DNA from 2 places in the Kitasatospora viridis genome. Region 1 is predicted to be linked to the other one. Evidence: predicted binding sites of a transcription regulator. Region 1 holds the regulator's gene; the other holds the start of a gene.
What was found. Region 1 encodes HspR, which represses chaperone genes until heat shock. Its sites were predicted from a motif close to TTGAGNNNNNNNNNCTCAA; they were not measured.

Region 1 (8,631 bases):
CCGTTCGTCCGGGTCAAGGCGCCGTGGGCGCTGGACAGCGCGGTGCGGGAGGCGGACGGCCGGGTGGCGATGCACTGACGGCCCGTGAGCCGTGGTGCGGCCGGTGCGGCCGGGGCTGCCGACGACCCCTGACGATCCCTGACGACCCCTGACGATCCCTGACGACCCCTGGAGTCCGGCGGGACTCCAGGGGTTTCCGGCCTCCCGGGAGACCGAACGTTCTGTCATCACCGCAGCTCAGCGGTGTGTGGACGACCCGTCCGGCGGGTCATTCTGCACGTTTGTGCAGTTGCGGGAACCTGCATCCGGAACGCCCTTGTTCCCAGGTCCGGGCTTTGTGAGGCTGTGGGTACGCCAAGCCGCCCGGGTAACCGCAACCCGCTGGTGGTGACTCGTTCGCCGCCCTCGCACAGGGGCAGAAGTATCTGTGCGGGGTGTCGGGGGACGCCGGACGGTCGGTCATTTGTGGTGATGGCGATCGAACCCGGTCCCAGCGAGGCGTTGCTGCTCCGCCTCGCTGGAAGCACCTCGGATTTGGCGTACGTGAAGTGGATCCGCCCGGAGCTCGATGGCGCCGAGCCAAGGCTCCGGGCCGGATCCGCCCACGGAGAGGGGTCCTTGGTCGCCCGCTCGGGGGGCGAGCGACCGGACCCGACCTCCCTCCCGGCCGCCACCCGGCCCCTCCCTGATGAGATGATGCGCCCCAAGCGGTCGTTCGACCGCTGCCGGTCCGCGTGCGCAGGGGGAACGGGTGGACGAGAAGCCTGGAACGTCCGAGATGCCGCAGGACGGCCCGCCCCCGCTCGCCGACCACCCGTCGGAGCCGGCCGGGGCCGCCGCCGAACCGGCGGTGGGCGAACTCCCGCTGCCGGGCGAGGCCGCCCGCACCCGCTACCTCGCGATCCTCGCCGACGGCGGCCGACTGCCGGCCTCGGCCGTGCCGCCCGCCGACCGCCCCGCCGTCGCCGAACTGCTCGAACTCGGCCTGCTCCGCACCGACCCGGCCGGCGCCGGCTACACCGTGGTCAACCCGCGCTCGGTCGGCGGCCGGCTCAGCGAGGAACTGCGCTCGGCCGGCACCCGGCTGCTGGTGCAGGCCCAGGAGATGCCCGCGCTGCTGGACGACCTGACCCGGGCCTACGACCGGACGCCGCGCAAGGTGGACCGCTCCGGCGAGGTGCGGCACCTGCACGGGGCCGAGCAGGTCTGGGAGCGGATCGGGCTGCTCCACCGGGCCAGCGTCGAGGAGGTGCTCTCCGCCCAGCCCGGCGGACCGCTGGGCCGGCCGCTGCTGGAGCACGCGCTCGACCTGGCCGATCGGCTGCTGGCCCGCGGGGTCGCCATGCGCGCGCTCTACGAACCCACCGCCCGGGCCGACGGGCCGACCGTGGCCCATGTCCTGGCCGCCACCGAACTCGGGGTCCGCAGCCGGGTGTTGGGCGAGTCGTTCAAGCGGATGCTGATCTTCGACCGGACCACCGTGGTGATCCCCTCCGGCCCCGACTACACCAGCGCGGCCTTCGTCGAGGACCCGGCGGTGGTCGCCTTCCTGATCGGCATGTTCGAGCGGGACTGGGCCCGGGCCGAGCCCTCGCAGTGGAGCCCCACCGCCGCCGAGCCCGCCGCGCAGCCGGTGCACGTCCAGGTCGGCCGGCTGCTCGCCCAGGGCCTCACCCAGCGCATGGTCGCCGCCCGTCTCGGCCTGAGCGACCGCACCGTCGCCGCCCACATCTCCCGCCTGCGCGACCAGTACGACGCCGAGACGCTGTTCCAACTCGGCTGGCTGATGCGGGCCGCCGCCGGTGACGGCCGCCCGGAGCCGGGCTGGTGAGCGGGTCCGGGTCGGGAGCGGCGACGGGGGAGGGAGCATGACGGTGCCCGCGCTGCCGGGCGCCGCCGCGCGTGCGCTCTACCGCGAACTCCTCGCGGACGGCGGCCTCTTCGACCTCGCGCAGGTGTCGGCCCGGGAGCCGGCCGCGCTGGCCCAGCTGCGCGCGACCGGTCTGGTGGTGGAACTGCACGAAGGCCAGTGGGGCACCGCCGACCCGCGCCGGGCGGCCGGCCTGCTCCGCGCCCAGTACCGCGAGGCCGCCGTCGAGTTGCTGCTGCGGGCGGACGAACCGGTGCGTGCCATGGACGAGTTGGCGCAGGCCTACGACTCGGCCGCGCTCCCGCCGCCGGCCGAGCGCTCGATCACCCACGTCGAGGGGCTGCAGCAGATCCAGCAGCGGCTGGGCGACCTGATCCTGGAGAGCCGGTACGAGATCCTCAGCATGCAGCCCGGCGGCGCCCGCCCGGCCGTCCACCTGCCCCGGATGTACACCGACGTCGAGGCGATCCGGGGCCGGGGCATCGAGCTGCGCACCCTCTACCAGCCGGGCGCCGACACCGACCCGGCCACCGTCGCCTACGCGGCGCACGCCACCGCGCTGGGCGCCCGGATCCGGATCCTCGACGAGCCGTTCCGCCGGCTGATGGTCCTGGACCGCTCCGTCGTCGTGCTGGCCGGCCACGCCAGCTACCAGGTCGCCACCTTCGTCGAGGACCCGGTGGTGGTCGGCCTGGTGCTGGACCAGTTCGAACGCGACTGGACCCGGGCGGAGCGGGTCCGCTGGGACCCGCCGCCGCCCTCGACCCTGGCCGACCTGCTGGCCCGGGGCCTGACCCAGCGCGCCATCGCCAACCGGCTGGGCCTGAGCGAGCGCACGGTGGCCGCGCAGATCGCCCGCCTGCGGGAGGAGTACGACGCGGACACGCTGTTCCAGCTCGGCTGGCTGATGCGCGCGACGTCCTGACGCCGCGACGTCCTGACGGCGCGGTGGCCGTCAGGACGTCGGCGGGGACTGAAGGGGTGTCAGCCGGTGACCGCGTCGCTGCCCGCCCAGCCGCCGTACGGGTTGCCGACGCTGGGGACCGGGTTGAACTGCTCGCCGGGGGCGGTCCAGAAGCCCTCGCGCAGCGAGAGCGCCATGCCGGCCCAGTCGAGGGCGGTCTCCACGATGTGGCGCATGCTCTCCGGGGACCAGGTGTCGTCGAAGACCAGCGGCAGCACCGGCGCGACCTGCTCGATGGTGGCGATCAGCGGGTTGTGGGTGATCGCCTCGTCGACCAGCAGCACGATGGGCTTGCGCAGCGCGGAGGCCCAGCCGAGCTCCAGCGAGACGCCGGCCGAGAGCGGCGATCCCACGTAGGCGAAGAGCAGGTCGGCGGTCTGCAGCGCTCGGAAGTCGGACGGCACCCGGGACTCGGGCACCCGCCCCTCCACCGTCCACGCGTCGCTGTGGTGCGCGCTGAACACGGCGGCGCCGCTGTGCAGCAGCGAGCTGCGCAGGGCGGTCAGCCGGGTGCGGCTCGCCAGCGTCACCACGCTGTCGGCGGGCCCCGTCAGCCGCATCAGCGGCGCGGCGAGGAAGACACGGGCCCGGCGGCCTTCGGGGGCCTGGGCTGCGTGCTGGCGCATGTAGGGCTCAGACATGGTGAGTGACTCCGGGGGCATGGGGTGGTCCTGCGAAGTGTGGTGTCGACGCAGGTCAAACGGGGTTGGTGCGAGCGGTCGCTGGATCCGCGCCGGGCCGTGGGAAGGGGCTCTCGACGGAATTGATCGTCACTCGTCCGCAAGTGCGTCGTCCACCGAGCTGGCGTGGCATCTCCCTGTCTGGCACTTGGATGACACCTTCGACGCCGGAGATCCATGGCTGACCCCCGACAAACAGGTGTCATATTTCTGCCAGGCAGAACGATGACACCGGTCCTGGGATGACCGGGGTTGCCTTCGGGCGGAAGTATGGCTTCGTCAAATGCCCGTTCGAGCGCACTCAGCCGAGTGGTCGGTGGGTACTAAACGTTCTCGCAATATCAGGTCCATGACAAGGAGCCGTCTCATGCGTCGTGCACCCCGATCCCGGATCCGTGTGCTGGTAGCGGCCGTTGCCGTTGGCGCAGCGCTGGCGCTTCCCGTCACCGTGGCGATTCATTCCGCCTCGGCGAGCCCGAGCGACATCAATTGGAACAATGCCGCACTCGGTGTGCAGCAGAATGCCGTTCACGGGGCCAACACGGTGCTTCCGGCCGACATTAAGTGGGACTAGTCCGGTAGCGCCCGGGCCCGGCCCGGAGCGCCCGGCGAACGGCCCGTTCGGGGCGGTGCGTGGTGGGGCGGCTGTTCCGGCACGTTCCCACCGCGGTCCCGCGGCCACGGCGCCGTGGCGCGTCGGCACCGGTGACCGGGCCTACTGACCGGGCTGGCCGGCCTCCTGCGCGGGGGAGACCGCGGGGGAGACCTCGCCGTCCTCGTTGTAGAGGCTGTTGGGGGCGTGCAGGGCCATCCGCCAGCCGAGTTGGAACAGCGTCTCCGAGCCGTACTCCTCGCGGAACTCGGCGATGTGCCGGGCCAGCGTCCGTTCGCTGATGCCGAGGTTGCGGGCGATGACGCGGTGGCCGACGCCCTGCACCATCAGGCGCAGGATGTTGGCGCGCATCCGGGAGATCACTTCCGGCGGCACCTCCGCGGCGCCCAGGAACGGACTGGAGCGGGCCCACATCCGTTCGAACAGGTCGAAGAGGTACGCCACGACCGCGGTGTCGCTGATGAACGCCGCTCTGGCGCCGTCCCCCGGCGTCGGTATGACGGCGACTCTTCGGTCGATGATGAAGATCCGGGTGAACGGCTCCTCCAGGGTGCGGACCTCGGAGCCGGCTTCGGTCATGGCCTCGACGTACTGCCGCGTCGGGGCGGAGTAGCGGGCGCTGGGGTGGTAGATCACCCGCCGGGCGACCCCGCGCCGGGCCAGCCCGAGGTCGCGCTCCATGACCTCCTGGACGAAGTGCTCGCGGCGGCTCCCACCGGGCTGCGCCGTGAGCACCTCCCACTCGGCACCGTCGAAGAGCGTGCCCAGGCGCTGGTTGATCTCCGGCACCCCGTGGGCGTGCACGATCGGCCCGTCGGGGTGGTTGGTCTGCTCCAGCCCCTGGTAGGCGTGGCTCAGGTCCTGCAGCGCTAAGGGGATCGACACCGCCTGCGAGAGCAGTGCCAGGGCCTGCTTCTGCCAGACCGAACCGAGGCGCCCGGCCAGCCGGGTCGGATCCGTCGCGGTCAGGGTCAGCGGCTTCTCGTGGACGACGACCAGGAGACCGAGTTCGATGAGCTCCCGGTAGGTGCCGCTGATGTCGGCCTCGGAGAGCTCGACGCTTCCCCCGGTGGCGATGACCTCCAGGTAGAGGGCCTTCGCCTGCGCGGACACGAAGCCGACGTGCTCCTTCTCCTCGGCCCCGCCTGTCGAACCCATCCCCTGGTCCCCCTCCCGGGAAAAATTCGGCCACTCACACGATTGGGTGCACTCTACGCAAGCGCGGGATCGGTTGGCACCCCACCGTCCGGTGGGATGCCAACCGACCCCGTCGGTCGTCGCGCGCGGTCGCTACCGCCGCGGCCGCCACACCACCAGTGCGCTCGACTGCTGCGCCGGCTGGTACGGCACCAGGTCGCGCCGGTACGAGGCGTGCACCGCGGCCTCCCTGGCCTGCAGCGCCGCGCCCGCGCCCTCGACGGCCGCGGACAGCTCCGCGACCCGCGACTGCAACGCCGCGACCTGGTTCTCCAGTTCGATGATCCGCTTGATGCCGGCCAGGTTGATGCCCTCGTCCTGGGAGAGCCGCTGGACCTCGCGCAGCTGCTGGATGTCCCGGGCTGAGTAGCGGCGGCCACCGCCGCCGGTGCGGTCCGGGCAGACCAGGCCGAGCCGGTCGTACTGGCGCAGGGTCTGCGGGTGCAGGCCGGAGAGCTCGGCGGCGACCGAGATCACGTAGACCGGGGTCTCCTCGGTCAGTGCGTAGCCGGGGCCGGGCGGGCCGGTGCGCCGGCGGCGCGGTGGGGGTCCGCCGGGCAGGCCTTCGCCCAGGCCGGCGCCGATACCAGGCTCAGCGTTCATCGGGTCACGCTCCCTCCGCCGCCTTGAACAGAGCGGCTCGCGGGTCCTCGGTTGCGGTGGCGTCGCGGTACTGCTCCAGTGCGGTCAGGGCCTCGCCGGCGGTCTCCTGCGGGACCGTCACCTCGACGGTGACCAGCAGGTCGCCGCGGGTGCCGTCCTTGCGGGTCGCGCCCTTGCCGCGGGCCCGCAGGGTGAGCCCGTTGGCGCTGCCGGCCGGCAGGCGCAGTTTCACGGCGGGGCCGTTCAGGGTGGGGACGTCGATGGTGCCACCGAGCGCGGCCTCGGGGAAGGTGACCGGCACGGTGACCGTCAGGTTGTCGCCCTTGCGGCCGAAGACCGGGTGCGAGCTGACGTGCACGGTGACGTAGAGGTCGCCGGGCTGGCCGCCGCGCTCGCCCTGGGCGCCCTTGCCCTTGAGCCGGATCCGCTGGGCGTCCTGCACGCCGGCCGGGATCCGCACCTGCATGGTGTGGGCCGAGCTGGCCCGGCCGCTGCCGTGGCAGTCGGGGCAGGGGTCGTCGACGATCATGCCGCGGCCCTTGCAGTCCCGGCAGGGCTCGGAGAGCGCGAAGGCGCCCTGACCCCGGCTCACCGTGCCGGCGCCCACGCAGGTCGGGCAGACCCGCGGGGTGGTGCCGGCCTTGGCACCGGTGCCGGAGCAGGTGCGGCACGGGGCCTGACTGGTCATCCGCAGCGGCACGGTGGCGCCGTCCACGGCCTCCTCGAAGCTGAGCGTGACCTCGGTCTCGACGTCGGCGCCGCGCCGCGGCTGGGCCTGCCGGCCGCGGTTGAACAGCCCGCCGAACACGTCGCCGATGCCGCCGCCGGCGCCGCCGCCCTGGGAGCCGTTGAACAGGTCGCCGAAGTCGAAGCTGTAGCCGTTGCCGGCGGTGCCGCCGCGCATCCGGCCGGCCCCGAAGAGGCTGCGGGCCTCGTCGTACTCCTTGCGGCGCTTCTCGTCCGAGAGCACGTCGTAGGCCTCGGAGATGTCCTTGAACCGCTCCTCGGCCTTCGCGTCACCCTTGTTGGCGTCCGGGTGGAACTCGCGGGCGAGCTTCCGGTAGGTCTTCTTGATCTCGGCGGTGGTGGCGTCCTTCGGCACGCCGAGGACCTTGTAGTAGTCCTTCTCCACGTAGTCCTTCGTGCTCATGACTCCCAACCACCTCCCAGGGGCGATACGGCGCTGCGGAGCCGCGCGTCACCGGTGGTGACGTGCGGCCCCGCAGCGCACAGCGTGTCAGTTCTCGGCCGCACCGTCAGCCTCGGGGCCACCCTCGGAGTCCACGGTGCCCGTGGACTGGGTACCCGGCTGCGGCTCGGCCACGGCCACCATCGCCGGGCGGATGATCCGCTCGCCGATCCGGTAGCCGGGCTGCAGCACCTGCACACAGGTGTCCTCGGTGACCTCCGAGGAGTAACTGTGCATCAGGGCCTCGTGCAGGTTCGGGTCGAAGGGCTCGCCCTCCTTGCCGAACTGCTGCAGGCCCAGCTTGGCGACCACGGTCTCCAGGTTGTCGGAGACCGACTTGAAGCCCCCGGTCACCTCGCCGTGCTCGCGGGCCCGGCCGATGTCGTCCAGCACCGGGATCAGCTGCTCCAGGATGTTGGAGACGGCGATCTCACGGACCGTCAGCCGGTCGCGCTCGACCCGCTTGCGGTAGTTCTGGTACTCGGCCTGCAGCCGCTGCAGGTCGGCGGTGCGCTCGGTCGCCTCGCGCTTGGCGGTGGCCAGCTCGTCCGAGCCGGCCTCCGCGGCGGCGCCCTTGACGGCCTCCTCGGCGGCCTTCAGCACGGCCTCGTCGGCGTTGGAGTCGTCGCCGGGCTCCACGCCCTGCGGCTTCTCCGTCATGCCGCACCACCCTTGGGCTTCTCGTCGTCGACGATCTCGGCGTCCACGACGTCGTCCTCCTTGGGCGCCTCGGCACCCGCGGCACCGGCGGCGGCACCCGAGGCCTGGGCGTCGGCGTAGAGGGCCTGGCCGAGCTTCTGGGCGGTGGTGGAGACCTTCTCCGAGGCCTCGCGGATGGCCGCGATGTCCTCGCCCTTCAGGGCCTCCTTGAGCTCGCCGATCGAGGCCTCGACCTCGGTCTTGACGTCGGCCGGGAGCTTGTCGGTGTTGTCCGCGATGAACTTCTCGGTCGAGTAGACGAGCTGCTCGGCCTGGTTGCGGGTCTCGACCGACTCGCGGCGCTTGTGGTCCTCCTCCGCGTACTGCTCGGCCTCGCGGGTCATCCGCTCGATGTCCTCCTTGGGCAGCGAGGAGCCGCCGGTGACGGTCATCCGCTGCTCCTTGCCGGTGCCGAGGTCCTTGGCACCGACGTGCATGATGCCGTTGGCGTCGATGTCGAAGGTGACCTCGATCTGCGGCAGGCCGCGCGGCGCCGGCGGCAGGCCGGTCAGCTCGAACATGCCGAGCTTCTTGTTGTACGCCGCGATCTCGCGCTCGCCCTGGTAGACCTGGATCTGCACGGAGGGCTGGTTGTCCTCGGCGGTGGTGAAGATCTCCGAACGCTTGGTCGGGATCGTCGTGTTGCGCTCGATCAGCTTGGTCATGATGCCGCCCTTGGTCTCGATGCCCAGGGACAGCGGGGTGACGTCGAGCAGCAGGACGTCCTTGACCTCGCCCTTCAGGACACCGGCCTGCAGGGCGGCGCCGATCGCGACGACCTCGTCCGGGTTGACGCCCTTGTTGGCCTCCTTGCCG
Region 2 (8,631 bases), 1.1 Mb from region 1:
GCGAGACGTTGGCCACCAGCTCGCGGCGGTGCCGGTCGGCGGCCTCCAGGTCGGCGGCCATCCGGTTGAAGGTGGCCGCCAGCTCGCCGATCTCGTCCCGCGAGGGGGCCTTGACCCGGCGGCTGTAGTCGCCGCCGGCCATCGCCCGGGCGGCCGCCGTCATCTCGCGCAGCGGCGCCGTCAGGGTGTGCGCCAGGATCTGCATGAAGAGCAGCGAGGCGATCATCGAGAAGACCAGGATCACCCGCACCTGGGTCTCGGACCGGATCGCGATCACCATCAGGCCGGTGGCGATCGCCACCGCGATGATGACCAGCAGACCCAGCTTGCCCTTGATGGAGCGGACCGGGTCCAGCGGTCTGACCGCGGCCCACACCCGCGCGGCGAACCGGCCGGTGCGGCCGAGCCGCGCGGGCGGGTCGACCTCGGTGTTGCTGCTCGTCATCTGTGCCCGGCTCCCGTGCCGGCGGCCACGGCCTGCGGGCCGGTCCGGCCCGCTCGTGCCGCCGTCACCCGACCGGGGCTTCCAGCGCGTAGCCCACACCGTGCACCGTGCGGATCCAGGTCGCGCCGATCTTGCGCCGCAGCGCCTTCACGTGGCTGTCCACCGTCCGGGTGCCGGAGGCGTCGGTCCAGTCCCAGACCTCGGCCAGCAGCTGCTCGCGGGTGAGCACCGCGCGCGGCTGGGCGGCCAGGCAGGCCAGCAGGTCGAACTCGGTCGGGGTCAGGTGCACGTCGCCCGAGCCGAGCCGGACGCGGCGCTGCACGTGGTCGATCTCCAGTTCGCCGAACCGCAGGCTGCCCAGCGCGGGAGTGCGGGCCGCCTGCTGGGCCCGCTCGACCCGGCGCAGCAGCACGTTGACCCGGGCCGCCAGCTCGCGCATCGAGAACGGCTTCGTCATGTAGTCGTCGGCGCCCACGCCGAGGCCGACCAGCAGGTCGGTCTCGTCGTCCCGGGCGGTGAGCATCAGCACCGGCACCGGGCGCTGCGCCTGGATCCGGCGGCACACTTCGAGGCCGTCGAAGCCGGGCAGCATGATGTCGAGCACCACCAGGTCGGGCTGCCAGGTGTGGAACCCGTCCACCGCGCCGGGGCCGTCGTGCGCGACGGCCACCTTGAAGCCCTCCGCGCCCAACCGGGCCGCGATCGACTCGGCGATGGTGGGCTCGTCCTCCACCACCAGGACGCGTCGTTGTGCGATCACACCGCTCGTACCGGTGTCCTGTTGAATTTCTGTCACGGTCACGCCACCGCCCCCAGGGCCTGCGGGCCGCCATCTGTGGGAGTGGCGGGCACCGCTCGTAGTCTTGTTCCGTCGTTTACATCCGTGCCGGTCGAGATCGCCCCGGGCTCCGCCGACCCGGTCGGACGGCGGCTGCTGGGCCGCCTTCCGACATGCACTCACACCGCAGCGTACGGACCTCGGGCGAACCCCGACAGGCGGACCCGAGGAATTTCGGGTCAGCCGGTCGTGCGCACGCCCCGGGACCGGCACGGGGCGCTACCTTACCCGTCCATGTCGCACCACCGTAACGGTGTGTATGCGCTGACGTGCGGCCGCCCCCAGCAGCCAGGATGGATCGGGCGTTGGTCTGGACCAACTGCTGAACTGCCGTAACGGGCAAGACGGGTGCTTCCTCAGACGGCTCTCAGACCCGACGCCTACCGTGGACGAAACCGGTCAGTGATGGCACGGTGTGCACGCGGAGCGAGCGTGCCGCCGAGACGGACCCACCGGGTCCGGCGGGGGCGGTACGGGACGGAGGCGGAATGGCTGAGGCATCCGGAGCCCCCGGGTCGCACGGCCCGCGGGCGCCCTACGCCGGGCTGCGGCACGGCCTGCGCTCGGGCCCGCTGGAGTGGGTGCTGGACCGGGTGCCCACGCCCCGGCGCAACCCCTTCGCGCTGCTCTACCTCGCACTGCTCGCGGGCACCACGCTGTTCGCCCGGTTCGGCGACCCGGCGCTGGTCAGGCAGCTGCAGACGATGTCCAGCACCGACGGCCACCACCTGCTGCACACGCCCCTGCGCTCGCTGGTGATGAGCGGCATGTGGGTGGCCGGGCCGGTCTGGATGCCCTACCTGTGGGGCTTCGCCTTCACCGTCGCGCCACTGGAGCGCAAGGTCGGCTGGCGCCGGGCGGTGCTCGTCTTCTGGTCCGGCCACGTGATCGGCACGCTGCTCTCGCAGGGCGTGGTGGCGATCGCGGTGGCCACCGGCCACGAGCCGGTGAGCATGCTGGACGAGCTCGACATCGGGGTCAGCTACGGCGTGCTGGCCAGCCTCGGCGCGCTGGCCGGGCTGTTCCGCTGGCCCGGGCGGCTGCTCGTGCTGGCCGGCGGGGTGCTGCTGATCGTGCACCAGATCCAGACCGACCAGGACCTGGTCACCGCGGTCGGGCACCCGACCGCGCTGCTGGTCGGGGTGGCGCTCTGGGGAGTGGTGCGGCGGCCGCCGCGCAGCCGGTCGGGCGACCGGCTGCGGGTGCCCCGGTTCAGCAAGGCGGCACCCAAGCCGGCGGCCCAGCAGGCGACCGGGTCGGCCGCCGCCGGGTGATCGCCCAGTCCGGCTGATCGCTCATGGCAGCTGATCGCTCAGGGCGAACAGGGCGGGGGGAACATCCCGCCTCCGCCAAGCCTTAGTCAGTGCGACTCAAGTTCACTGACTGGGGAGAGATCATGGCATCGACGTCCGCTTCGCTCACCCTGCCCGTGCTGCCCCTCGACGACGAGGTGGTGCTGCCCGGCATGGTGGTGCCGCTGGACCTCAAGGACACCGAGGTGCGGGCCGCCGTCGAGGCCGCCCGGGCCGCCGCGCGGGCCTCGGTGGACGGCGGCAAGCCGCAGGTGCTGCTGGTGCCGCGGCTCGACGGTTCGTACGCGGCGGCCGGCACCCTGGCCACCGTCGAGCAGGTCGGCCGGCTGGCCGACGGGGAGCCGGCCGCGCTGGTCCGGGCCGTCCGCCGGGTGCGGATCGGCGCCGGCACCACCGGACCGGGCGCCGCGCTCTGGGTGGAGACCACGCCGTTCAAGGAGTCCTCGGTCGGCGTGCCGGTGGCCGGCCGGGCCGCCGAGCTGGTCAAGGAGTACAAGGCGGTCTCCACCGAGTGGCTGCGCAAGCGCGGCGCCTGGCAGATCGTCGACCGGGTGGCCCAGATCGAGGGCGTCGGCGAGCTCGCCGACAACATCGGCTACGCGCCCTTCGCCACCGCCGAGCAGAAGCTCAAGGTGCTGCTGGAGGCCGACCAGGTGGCCCGGCTGGAGTTCGCCCTGCAGCTGCTCAGGGACCACCTCGCCGAGGAGGAGGTCAACGACACCATCCGCAAGGACGTCGAGGAGGGCGTCGCCAAGCAGCAGAAGGAGTTCCTGCTCCGCCGCCAGCTGGAGGCGGTGCGCAAGGAGCTGGCCGAGCTGAACGGCGAGGCCGTCGACGAGGAGGGCGACTACCGCGCCCGGGTGGAGGCCGCCGACCTGCCCGAGAAGGTCCGCGAGGCCGCGCTCAAGGAGGTCGACAAGCTGGAGCGCAGCTCCGACCAGTCGCCCGAGGGCTCGTGGATCCGCACCTGGCTGGACACCGTGCTGGAACTGCCCTGGAACACCCGCAGCGAGGACGCCTACGACGTCGCCGGCGCCCGCGCCGTGCTGGACGCCGACCACGCCGGCCTCGCCGACGTGAAGGACCGGATCGTCGAGTACCTGGCCGTGCGCAAGCGGCGGGCCGACCAGGGGCTGAGCCTGGTCGGCGGGCGCCGGGGAGGCGCGGTGCTGGCGCTGGTCGGCCCGCCCGGGGTGGGCAAGACCTCGCTCGGCGAGAGCGTGGCCCGCGCGATGGGCCGCGACTTCGTGCGGGTCGCGCTCGGCGGCGTCCGGGACGAGGCGGAGATCCGCGGCCACCGGCGCACCTACGTCGGCGCGCTGCCCGGCCGGATCGTGCGGGCCGTCAAGGAGGCCGGCTCGATGAACCCGGTCGTGCTGCTGGACGAGATCGACAAGGTCGGCTCGGACTACCGCGGCGACCCGGCGGCGGCCCTGCTGGAGGTGCTGGACCCGGCGCAGAACCACACCTTCCGGGACCACTACCTGGAGGTCGAGCTGGACCTGTCCGACGTGGTCTTCCTGGCCACCGCCAACGTGCTGGAGGCCATCCCGGAGCCGCTGCTCGACCGGATGGAGCTGGTGCGCCTCGACGGCTACACCGAGGACGAGAAGGTCGTCATCGCCCGCGACCACCTGCTGCCCCGGCAGCTGGAGCGGTCCGGGCTGACCGCGGCGGACGTGGTGGTCGGCGAGGACGCGCTGCGCAAGCTGGCCGCCGAGTACACCCGGGAGGCCGGCGTGCGGAACCTGGAGCGCTCGGTGGCCCGGATCCTGCGCAAGGTGGCCGCGCAGAGCGAGCTCGGCGAGCGCGAGCTGCCCGCCGCGATCGGCGCGGCGGACCTGCGCGGCCTGATCGGCCGGCCGCACCACACCCCGGAGGCGGCCCAGGAGCCCACCGAGCGCCGCACCGCGGTGCCCGGCGTGGCCACCGGGCTGGCGGTCACCGGCGCGGGCGGCGACGTCCTCTACATCGAGGCCTCGCTGGCCGACGCGGAGACCGGCTCCACCGGGCTGACCCTGACCGGCCAGCTGGGCGACGTGATGAAGGAGTCCGCGCACATCGCGCTCTCCTACCTGCGCTCGCGCGGCGCCGAGCTGGAGCTGCCGGTGACCGGGCTGCGGGAGCGCGGGATCCACCTGCACGTCCCGGCGGGCGCGGTGCCCAAGGACGGTCCGAGCGCCGGCATCACCATGACCACGGCGCTGGCCTCGCTGCTCTCCGGCCGCAAGGTGCGCACCGACGTGGCGATGACCGGCGAGGTCTCGCTGACCGGCCGGGTGCTGCCGATCGGCGGGGTCAAGCAGAAGCTGCTCGCCGCCGACCGGGCCGGGATCACCACGGTGGTCATCCCCAAGCGGAACGAGGCCGACCTGGACGACGTCCCGGCCGAGGTGCTGGAGCGCCTGACCGTCCACCCGGTCGCCGACGTCCGCGAGGTGCTGGCGCTGGCCCTGGAGCCGGCGGCGGTGCTGGTGGGCGCGGCGGCCTGACGAGCGGTCCGGTCCCGGGGTGCCGACCGGCGCCCCGGGACCCGGGTCGACCGGGCCGCCGCACTACCACATTCAGACCCCTACCACCCGTACCGCCGCGGCGCGGCGGGGCGGGGAGTCGGGTCACGGTGCCCCGGGTTCCTGTGCGACACTGCGCCAATGCCATCGCGTACACAGAAAGCCCTGGCCAAGGTGCCGGGGCCGCTGCGACCCATCCTCGTGCAGCACCGCAGCCTGGTGAAGTTCCTCGTGGTCGGTGGCACGTGTTTCGTGCTGACCATGATCATCAACTATGCGCTCAAGTACACCGTCTGCCAGAACAAGCCGGTGGTCGCGCTGACCATCGGCACCGCCGCCGCGACGGTGGTGTCCTACCTGTGGAACCGCGCGTGGTCGTTCCGCTCCGAGGGCAGCCACAAGGAGGCGATCCCGTTCATCGTGGTCAGCGCGATCGCGGTGGGCGTGAACGACCTCCCGCTGATGGTCAGCCGCTACGTCTTCAACCTGCGCGAGCCCAGCGTGACCCACTTCACCCAGGAGGTCGCCGACTTCGTCAGCGGCATGATCCTGGGCACCCTGGTCGCGATGGCCTTCCGCTACTGGGCGATGAAGAAGTGGGTCTTCACCAACACCCGCTCCACCGACGCCGAGGGCGACCGGAGCGAGCCGCCGGCCCGGGTGGGCTGACGGTTCACCCGGCGCTGTCCGCCGGAGCGGCCGGCACCGGCATCCGGCCGCTCCGCGGGCGCAGGCTCACCGCGAGCAGGGCCACGGCCACCCCGGCCACCGCCCAGGCGGAGAGCACCAGCAGCGGCGCGGTGAGGTTCGTGCCGCCGAAGTAGGCGATCGAGCGGGCCGCGTCGGTGCCCGCGCCGTTCGGCAGCCAGCCGCCGATCGCCCGCCAGAACGGCGGCAGCAGCGGCGGCGGGTAGACGCCGCCCGCGCTCGGGTTGCCGAGCACCACGAAGAGCAGCACCGCGAGTCCGATGCCGACGATGTCGAAGAGGCACTGCAGCGCCATGGTCACCGCGCCGACCGCGAAGACGACCAGGCTGCCCACGCCCCAGAGCCCGGCGGTGCTGCCGGGCAGCGCGCCCAGCACCGGCCCGACGATCACCGCCCCGCCGAGTCCGGCGGCGAGCGAGTAGAGCGCCAGCACCCCGGTGCGGATCACCGCCCGGTCGCGGTTGGCGGGCCGCGAGCCGGCGCTGATGCCGAGGATCGAGGCGACCAGGTAGCCGCCGACGCACCAGCCGATCACCAGGTAGAAGGCGGACAGCCCCTTGGCGTCCCCGGCGGCCAGCGGCACCACGTCGCGCACCTGCACGGTGCGGCCCTGGCTCTGCTCCAGCGCGGTCACGATGGTCTGGGCGGCGACCGAGGCGGCGGGCCCGCGGGCGTCGGCGACCAGCAGCACGTCCTGGGTGCCGGCCGGGTCGAAGAGCAGCGCCGCGTAGATCTTCTGGTCCTTGATCCGGGCCTCGGCGTCGGCTGCGGAGGCGACCGGCACGGGCTCGACCGCGTCGTTCGGCACCTGCCGCAGCGCGCCGATCAGCTGTGGCTGCACCTGGGCCGGCGCGGCCACCCCGATGGAGAGCCGGTGCGGCGTCGGGTGGTGCAGCGCGCCGACGTACGAGACGACGAAGCCGAGTTGGAGCAGCAGGGTGGCGATCACCATGGCGGCGGCCCGTCCGGTGACCGCGTCCTTCAGTTCGCCGACGAATCCTGGCATCTGATGCCCCCTTGGACGGATGAGTGGAAAACGGGAGTAACCGGACACTTCATAACATGAATGGTTTCCGGATCGGCTCTCCCGCGCCGAGCGGGGTCCGTGGCGGCCTGGTGGATACTGTTCGCGCGCCGGGGGCCGGCGCCTTGGCGGCGAACCGGACGGTGGGCGTGGACGATCGGCTGACGCAGCGGCAGGAGGCGGCTTTCCGCGAGGTCGAGCGCGAGGTGGCGGTGATGTTCCGGCGCGGCCGGGCCCGGTCGGCGGAGATGTCCCGGCTGGTCCACCCGCAGCTGGAGGGCATGGCCTACTCGCTGCTGGCCCACCTGGCCGAGGCCGGCCAGGTCCGGGTGACCGACGTGGGCTGCCACTTCGGCGTCGGGAAGGCCACCATCAGCCGCCAGATCAAGGCGCTGGAGGAGCTCGGCCTGGTCTCCCGCGAGCCGGACCCGCTGGACGGCCGGGCCTCGCTGGTCTCGCTCACCGAGGACGGTGCGAGCCGCTACGCCCGTGCGCACGAGGCCCGGCTGGCCTCCTTCCGGGAGATGCTGTGCAGCTGGGACCCGGCGGACCTGAGCCGGTTCGGCCGGCTGCTGGCCCGGTTCAACGAGTCGGTCGCGGCGGCGCCTGCTCCGGTGGCCCCCGAGGGCTGACGCCCGTTCCGGAGCCAGGTGGTCGCGGGGGTGTGACGGGAAGAAGGTTGCCTAGGTCAACTAATCTTCATATAGTTGCCTAAGGCAACGATTCTCTTCCCGTCGACCACCGGAGGGCCGCCCCCATGACACCCGCAGCAGGTGTGCGCCGAGCCGCGCACGAGGACCGCCCGATGACCCACCGGGAGGTGCTCGAAGCCCTCTCCGGGCTGCTCATCGGCCTGTTCGTGGCGGTCCTCTCCTCGACCATCGTCTCCAACGCGCTGCCGACGATCCTCAACGACCTGCACGGCGGCGAGTCCGCCTACACCTGGGTGATCACCGCCGCGCTGCTCTCGCTCACCGCCACCACCCCGATCTGGGGCAAGCTCTCCGACCTGGTGAGCAAGAAGCTGCTGGTGCAGATCGCCCTGGTGATGTACATCGTCTCCTCGGGCCTGGCCGGCCTCTCGCAGAACACCGGCGAGCTGATCGCCTGCCGGGTGCTCCAAGGCGTCGGCGCCGGCGGCGTGGTGGCGCTGGGTCAGATCTGCCTGGCGGCGATGGTCCCGCCGCGCGAGCGCGGCCGGTACAGCGGGTACTTCGGCGCGGTCTTCGCGCTCGCCACCATCGGCGGACCGCTGATCGGCGGGGTCATCGTGGACACCTCCTGGCTGGGCTGGCGCTGGTGCTTCTACGTCGGCATCCCGTTCTCGCTGATCGCCATCGTGGTGCTGCAGCGCACCCTGCACCTGCCGGTGGTCAAGCGCGCCGCGAAGATCGACTACCGTGGCGCGGTCCTGGTCGCCGCCTCGGTCAGCCTGCTGATGGTCTGGGTCACGCTGGCCGGCAAGGACTACGCCTGGGCCTCCTGGCAGACCGCGGCGATGGTCGGCGGCGGGCTGCTGCTCGCGGTGCTCTTCGTGCTGGCCGAGCGCCGGGCCGCCGAGCCGGTGATCCCGCTCTCCTTGTTCCGGTACCGCACGGTGAGCCTGGCGGCGGTGGCCAGCGCCCTGGTCGGCATCGGGATGTACGGCACCACCACCTTCCTCGGCCAGTACTTCCAGCTGGCCAAGGGCAAGACCCCGACGATGGCCGGCGTGCTCACCCTGCCGATGATCCTGGGTCTGGCCGTCTCCTCCGCGGTGGCCGGCCGGCTGATCACCCGCTACGGCAAGTGGA

Region 2: the regulator HspR is predicted to act here: its motif matches at 2,639-2,657, upstream of lon (endopeptidase La).

The regions. Positions count from the first base shown of each region.
Region 1 covers NZ_VIWT01000001.1:3,041,546-3,050,176, forward strand. Annotated here, with positions in the region: gene FHX73_RS13585 (hypothetical protein) at 1-78, shown strand, start outside; gene FHX73_RS13590 (LuxR C-terminal-related transcriptional regulator) at 752-1,831, shown strand; gene FHX73_RS44645 (winged helix-turn-helix transcriptional regulator) at 1,869-2,795, shown strand; gene FHX73_RS13600 (TIR domain-containing protein) at 2,855-3,475, opposite strand; gene FHX73_RS13605 (hypothetical protein) at 3,882-4,088, shown strand; gene FHX73_RS13610 (helix-turn-helix domain-containing protein) at 4,230-5,285, opposite strand; gene FHX73_RS13615 (heat shock protein transcriptional repressor HspR) at 5,418-5,927, opposite strand; gene dnaJ (molecular chaperone DnaJ) at 5,932-7,077, opposite strand; gene grpE (nucleotide exchange factor GrpE) at 7,165-7,776, opposite strand; gene dnaK (molecular chaperone DnaK) at 7,773-8,631, opposite strand, start outside.
Region 2 covers NZ_VIWT01000001.1:1,964,302-1,972,932, reverse strand. Annotated here, with positions in the region: gene FHX73_RS08705 (HAMP domain-containing sensor histidine kinase) at 1-445, opposite strand, end outside; gene FHX73_RS08700 (response regulator transcription factor) at 510-1,241, opposite strand; gene FHX73_RS08695 (rhomboid-like protein) at 1,772-2,557, shown strand; gene lon (endopeptidase La) at 2,680-5,088, shown strand; gene FHX73_RS08685 (GtrA family protein) at 5,248-5,775, shown strand; gene FHX73_RS08680 (DUF3533 domain-containing protein) at 5,780-6,820, opposite strand; gene FHX73_RS08675 (MarR family winged helix-turn-helix transcriptional regulator) at 6,877-7,470, shown strand; gene FHX73_RS08670 (MDR family MFS transporter) at 7,644-8,631, shown strand, end outside.